Regions from separate parts of the Pseudofrankia saprophytica genome, predicted to be linked through region 2. Evidence: predicted binding sites of a transcription regulator. Region 2 holds the regulator's gene; each other region holds the start of a gene.
What was found. Region 2 encodes LexA, which represses DNA repair genes until DNA is damaged. Its sites were predicted from a motif close to CGAACNNNNGTTCG; they were not measured.
Positions count from the first base shown of each region.

Region 1: a site for LexA is predicted at 585-598, ahead of dnaB (replicative DNA helicase). Genes of this name have one in related genera too.
Region 3: a site for LexA is predicted at 1,129-1,142, ahead of FRCN3DRAFT_RS0222250 (HNH endonuclease signature motif containing protein). Genes of this name have one in related genera too.

Region 1 covers NZ_KI912266.1:1,367,141-1,369,406, reverse strand. The annotation lists gene rplI (50S ribosomal protein L9) at 1-44, shown strand, start outside; gene dnaB (replicative DNA helicase) at 741-2,099, shown strand; gene FRCN3DRAFT_RS0205930 (WD40 repeat domain-containing serine/threonine protein kinase) at 2,190-2,266, opposite strand, start outside.
Region 2 covers NZ_KI912267.1:34,664-36,929, forward strand. The annotation lists gene FRCN3DRAFT_RS0234710 (hypothetical protein) at 1-317, opposite strand, end outside; gene lexA (transcriptional repressor LexA) at 753-1,601, shown strand; gene FRCN3DRAFT_RS0234720 (hypothetical protein) at 1,647-2,266, opposite strand, start outside.
Region 3 covers NZ_KI912266.1:5,298,944-5,301,209, reverse strand. The annotation lists gene FRCN3DRAFT_RS0222260 (DUF3800 domain-containing protein) at 1-177, opposite strand, end outside; gene FRCN3DRAFT_RS0222250 (HNH endonuclease signature motif containing protein) at 1,328-2,266, shown strand, end outside.

The DNA of each region.
Region 1 (2,266 bases), on a different contig from region 2:
CCGAGGTGACCGCCCAGCTGACCGTCAAGGTCGCCGCGGCCTGACGCGCGGAAGCGGTCACGCGGGGGCTCGGCGCCCAGGCGCCGAGCCCCCGCACGACACCTGCCCGGTGTCCCGGAAACGTCCGGGGCACCGGGCATCGTCGTCTCCGGACCGGCCTGTCCGTGTCATCGAATGTCGGCGTCGGCACGTCGCGTGGTCCACAAGTGGCCCTCGTAAGGCGACGCTCTCCCTGCAGGGGCCCCGTTCGGAGACTTTGGTGAACTTTTTTTGTGTCCACAGGGCGCCGGGGAGAATGCCCAGCCTGACAGCCGATCCTGGCCGGTAAGCCGCTAGTCTGTCCACAGCTCATCGGCCGTCGTCCCGAGGTCCTCCCCAGGTCGTACCGGCGTTGCCCACAGGTTTTCCACACATGCCTGTGGATAACTTTTTGCTGGTCGGGGGCTGTGTTCCCTAAAGTCGGCCACTCAGGGATCGCCGCGGGGCTCCGAGGGCGACGCGCGGGGAGGCGCACGCACGTTCGTCCCCATCCGGCGCGCGCGGCCGTCCCAGCGCTCCTGCTTGACACAGGCCGGCCGCCTCATCGAACATTTGTTCGATGCACGGTACTGGCCTGGGTCGACCAGCACTGGTTGACCGGCCCCGGTTGACCAGCACTGGTTGACCGGCCTGGTCAGCCGGGGGGCGGTACGTAGCGTTGTCGGGCCGTGCTGGAAGATCGTGGACGGGGGGTGAGGCGGGTGACGGTCACCGACATCGCGCGCGGTGGCGGCCAGCCCGTCGAGTTCGACCGCACACCCCCACACGACCTGCCGGCCGAGCAGAGCGTGCTCGGCGGCATGATGCTGTCCAAGGACGCCATCGCCGACGTCATCGAGGTGATGCGCGCGGGCGACTTCTACCGGCCGGCGCACTCCACGGTGTTCGAGATCATCGGTGACCTCTATGGTCGCGGCGAGCCGGCCGACACGGTCAGCGTCGCCGCGGAGCTCGGCCGGCGTGACCTGCTGGATCGCGTTGGCGGCCCCGGCTACCTGCATACGTTGATCTCCAGCGTGCCGACCGCCGCGAACGCGGGCTACTACGCCAGGATCGTCGCGGAGAAGGCCGTGCTGCGCCGCCTCGCCGAGGCCGGCACGAAGATAGTCCAGCTCGCCTACGGCCCGTCGAACGATGTCGACGAGTTGGTCGACCGCGCCCAGGCCGCCGTCTATGAGGTCACCGAGCGGCGCACCACCGAGGACTACTCGCCGCTGGGTGACCTGCTCAACCCGGCCCTCGAGGAGATCGAGGCGATCGCCGGCCACGAGGGCGCCCTCACCGGCGTGCCCACCGGCTTCACCGACCTCGACGAGCTGACCAACGGACTCCACGGTGGACAGCTGTGGATCGTCGCCGCCCGCCCGGCGGTCGGGAAGTCGACTCTGGGTCTCGACTTCGCGCGGGCGGCCTCCATCAAGCACGGAATGACGTCCGTCATCTTCTCGCTGGAGATGAGCCGCATGGAGATCACCATGCGGCTGTTGTCCGCGGAGGCCCGGGTCTCGCTGCAGAACATCCGGACCGGCCGGCTGACCGACGACGACTGGGCACGGCTGGCGCGGCGGATGGGCGAGGTCGCCGAGGCGCCGCTGTTCATCGACGACAGCCCGCACCTGACGATGATGGAGATCCGGGCGAAGGCGCGCCGGCTGCGCCAGCGCCATGACCTTCGCCTCGTCATCCTCGACTACCTGCAGCTCATGTCCTCGCCGAAGAGAGTGGAGAGCCGGCAGCAGGAGGTCAGCGAGATCTCCCGGTCGCTGAAGCTGCTCGCCAAGGAGCTGGAGGTTCCCGTCGTGGCGATCTCACAGCTGAACCGCGCCTCCGAACAGCGTGCCGACAAGCGGCCCCAGGTCTCCGACCTTCGCGAGTCCGGCAGCCTGGAGCAGGACGCCGACGCCGTGATCCTGCTGTACCGCGAGGACACCGTCGAAAAGGAATCCGCCCGGGCCGGCGAGGCCGACCTGATCATCGCCAAGCACCGTAACGGCCCGACCGGCACCGTCACGGTCGCGTTCCAGGGTCACTACTCCCGCTTCGTCGACATGGCGAACTGACCGCCGATGGGCTACTGAGCCCGTCCTGGCGGCTCGTCCTGGCTGAGCCTTCCTCGTCATCCGTCCGGCTGGTGGTCGGAATCGGTCGAGCTACTCCGCGGGGCGCCAGAGGCGGGCTGAGGTGTCGCCCGCGGTGGCGAGGATGTCGTCGGTCGGGGAGAAGGCGA
Region 2 (2,266 bases):
GCCCAGTGAACGGCGAGCCATGCGGCGCTGGTGGCGCCCCAGACAGCGAGGACAAGCAGGAGCCCGGCGACGGCCCGGCCGCGGCCGGTCAGCCTCAGCGCGGGCGCCGGCCGTCCCGCCCGCCGGCGGTCCAACCTCGCGCCGGCGACCGGGTGCTCGGCGGCGACAGCCCGCGCGAGCGGGCTGGGAACCGCCGGCGGGGCGGCGTTCGCCGACCGACGACGGCTCGGTACGGGCAGGGCGATCACATCGGCGCCGTCCGGCTGTCGCGGGGCCGGGCGCCCTGGGACCAGGGTGGCCCCACGCGGGTTCGTCACGCCAAACCTCCTAGCGGCCGGGCCATTACCCGGCACAGCTCGTCGAGCGAAGCTCAACCAACGTCGGGGGGTCCGGGGCGCGAGCCCTCGAAGAACCGTGGCGACCGGTCATCGAGGGAGACATCCCCGGCAGACATCTGGGGCCATCGGGAAGGTAGCCCAAGATCTACAACTGGCGACCACCGGCGGCAGTAGCCGGTAGCGGAAGTCAGGACGAGGACAGGGCCCGCTTCGAACTGATGGTCGATTCTTACATGCACAAGGCCGACAGAGCACGCAGACACGCTCGAACGCCTGTTTGAGATTCGCGCGCCACCGGGCTACGGTCGTCACACGATCGGGCGCAACCCGGCTCCCCTTATCCACAGGTGAGGCCGATGAGAAGCCGGCGGCCCGGTCCCGCACCATGACCTTGAGCGAGGGAGAACCTAGGCCATGACCACGCAGGGCAGGGGGCCGCGCAGGGCAGGACGCCCGTCGGCCAGCGGCGACGAGGAGAGCGACGGCACCGTACGCGCCTTCCCCGACGGCCCCGTCGACGACGACGGCCTGACTCCCCGTCAGCGCAAGGTGCTCGAGGTGATCCGTGACGCGGTCGAGCGGCGCGGCTACCCGCCGAGCGTGCGCGAGATCGGCGAGGCGGTGGGCCTGACCAGCACCAGCAGCGTCGCGCACCAGCTCAGGATGCTCGAGGACAAGGGCCTGCTGCGCCGCGACCCGAACCGGCCGCGGGCGATCGAGGTGGTCTCCCCCGAGGGTGGCCGGCCGGTCAGGCCGATCCCGAAGACCCGGCAGACGGCCGGCGCGGGCAGGGGCCGGGGCGGCGTGAGCCCGCTGCGGGTGCACACGCTCGGCCCGGCCGACGACGCGCTCGCCCGCGAGGCCGGCGAGCAGGACTCGCTGAAGGCGGCGACCGCCTACGTGCCGCTGGTCGGCCGGATCGCCGCCGGTGGGCCGATCCTCGCCGAGCAGGCGGTCGAGGACGTGCTGCCGCTGCCGCGTGAGATCGTCGGCGAGGGCACCCTGTTCCTGCTCCGGGTCGTCGGCGACTCGATGATCAACGCGGCGATCTGCGACGGCGACCTGGTGGCGGTCCGCCAGCAGCCGGTCGCCGAGAACGGCGAGATCGTCGCCGCCCTGATCGACGGGGAGGCGACCGTCAAGCGGCTGCGCCGCCGGGACGGCCACGCGTGGCTCCAGCCGGAGAACCCGGCCTTCCACGACATCCCCGGCGACGACGCCACCATCCTCGGCCGCGTCGTCGCCGTCATGCGCCGCGTCTGAGCACTCCGTGAGGCGCTGAGACTGAACTCGGCTAGCCGAACTCGGCTAGCCGAGTTCGGCCTTGCGGTGGATCGAGTAGTGGAGCACGAGGAACGGCAGGCCGAACACCCAGAACTCGTGTTCGGCTCGCAGCTCGCCGTCCTCGAGGTAGACGTCGAGCTGCTCGGCGAAGCCGTGGACCGCCGCGGCGGTCAGCTCCTTCGTCTCCGCGTCCACATAGGTCAGATAGTGCCCGGGCTGGTCCAGGTCGCCGCGGCTGGACAGCACCAGCCCGCCGCCGGCCCGCGCGGTCGGCGCGAGGGTGGCCGTGAAGCTGGCCTGTGGCAGCGGGAAGCCGACGCTGACGTAGCCGCGGCCGTCCCGGCGGTAGGTCGTGTAGATCCCCACGTAGATGGGTTCGTCGTTGTCGACGTACGACCTGATCCAGCCCCGGATGCTTACGGTGCCGTCGTCGGTGCCGCTGATCGTGTCGATCCGGCTGCGAACCCCACGCTGCGCCTCTCGCTGGTTCATGGGCACGTTCGCCTGCCCCAGCGGGCGCGCGAGCACGGTGCGGTAGAGCAGGTAGCCGGGCCGCACCCACAACCGCCATCGCGGAACGATGTCGAGGGTGAACCGGGTGGTGTGCTCGTAGAACTCCCGCACCAGCGGGGCGACGGTCGCGG
Region 3 (2,266 bases), on a different contig from region 2:
GCGCTTCTCCTGCTCCGCGCGCCAGTGAACCTTGACCTGTCCGGGAAGCAGCAGGTCGCGCATGGTGGAGCGGAGCTGATCGAGCTTGGCGGGCTCGCAGATTGCCGCAGCCAGCAGGTAGGTGTGGGGATCGCGAGCCTGATCGGAGCCGGACTCGTCCAAGTAGGCGTGGAACATCGGATCACCGCCGCGCCGCGGTCGCCGCGCACGGCATGAAGGACGGGATCCAGACCCCGATGGGGTCGACGGACAACACGACGGTGCTCCACACCCGCGCCTCGTCCCCCGGATATGACGAAGCGCTGTTGAGCAGCGTCCACCGTCGAGCCAGCCACGCCTATCCGGACGTGCCTCTACGTAGAGGCGGGCCTGCCGGAAACCGGGGCCGGCAACCCAACGTCAGGATGACGACGTGACTCCCGCGCGTGTATGCGGACGAATCCGCCCCCCGTGGCGCAGGTGCTTGCGGTAGATCATAGCCAGAACTTCCCGCCAGTCGGTCCGCGGGCCCGAGTCATTCGGGGCCAAGACTCACAGGGCCCGCACCGCGGCGAGCACAGCCAGCGCCGGGCTCGGCGTGCCAGCGAACACGGCTCTGAGGTGACAGAAGTCGACCTGGCCGGTGAGCTGGGCTGTGCGCTGCGCAACATCAAAGCGTCCGCATCAAGGCGTCCGCCGCGAAGGGCCACACTCACCTGCAGAAACGTGACACGGATGTGAAGACCTCCCAGCGACCAAAGATCGCTAGCCCAGAAAGCGATCCAGGCGCGTCCCTAGGGGCATCCTGCCGCGACCGGTGGAGATCGGTGCGCGCCGCGGAACGCGAAGATCCACCGGTCGGAGCACGGTTGTCCATGCGGCATGTTCCGTCCTGCTGGTTCGCCGGGGACCTGATGACGCGCGGCGCGCGGCGGGTGCGCTGACTGCCCGCGGCGCACGGCGAGGTTGGCTCGCATGCTCGCATGCTCGCCTGCTCGCTGAGCCGTCGAGCCGCCTCCGGGCCGTCGAGCCGCTGGCGGGCCGTCGAGCCGCTGCCTGGCCGTCGTCCGTCGTGCCGCCGAGCCGCTGCCGGGCGGCCGGGCATCGTGCCGTCGAGCCGCCGGGCGGCGGCCGGCCGGTGCACGCCGCGGAACGCGTCTTCGGCACGGCTCGTGGCTCACGCCATGGACGTGACTGGCGGCGGCCCAGGCTGGGGCCGGCCGTCGGAGGTACGGGCGGGTCCCTGACCTGGAAAAACTGTCGGACCGGCGTGCGATCGTCGTGGCATCGACGGGCGGCATCGACGGCCCGTTACTGGGCCTGGCACTCCTTGACCTCGGTGGTGGCGATGTCCGACGAGAAGTTCGACGCTGAGAAGATCAGCGGCGCGGAGAAGATCAGCATGGTGGGATCCGGCTCGGCCGGGCTGGAGGTGGAGACGGCTCCGCTGCCCGAGCTGGAGGCGGAGATCTGTGGGTGGGCGGGGCGAATCGCGGCGGCGACGTGCCAGATGTTGCGGGTACTCGCGGCGTTCGACCGACGTCAGGGGTGGTCGGGGCTCGGGATGTCGACGTGCGCGCAGTGGCTGTCGTGGCGCTGTGGCATCTCGGTCCGCACGGCGCAGGAGCACGTGGCCGTGGCCCGGGCACTGGAGGGGCTGCCGGCGGTGCGGGCGGCGTTCGCGGCCGGGCGGCTGTCGTACTCGAAGGTACGGGCGGTGGCGCGGGTGGCCGAGCCGGCGTCGGAGCCGTCGTGGCTGGCTCATGCGCTGCACTGCACGGCCGGGCAGCTGGAGCGGCTCGTGTCCCGATTTCACCAGCTGACCGCGGACCCGTCGGAGCAGTCGGCGGCGCGGAAGGTTTCGTGGCGGACGGGCTCGGACGGCCTGTTCCGGCTGTCGGCGGTCCTGACGGCGGAGGAGGGCGCCCGGCTGTCGGTGGCCATCGACGCGGCCCGGGCGGCCCTGGACGACGTCACGCCACCACCGGTCGACGGCGAGCCCGGGCCTGTGTCGGTGGACGGCGAGATAGTGGCCGCGCCGCGTGATCGCCGCGCTGACGCTGACGCCCTGGTCTCGCTCGCGGAGGGATTCCTGTGCCGGCCTGTGCCCGCGCTGATGGACCCAGCGCACACGCTGACGGTGCATGTTGACGCGGAGACCCTGCTGGTCGGTCAACTGGTGGCCGGTGAACGGCTCGCCGCTGGGCGGGGAGACGGAGGTGAGGGCGGGGCCTCGCCGCCGACCGCCGACGGAGCGGGCCGGGACTGCGGCAGCGGGCTGTCAGCG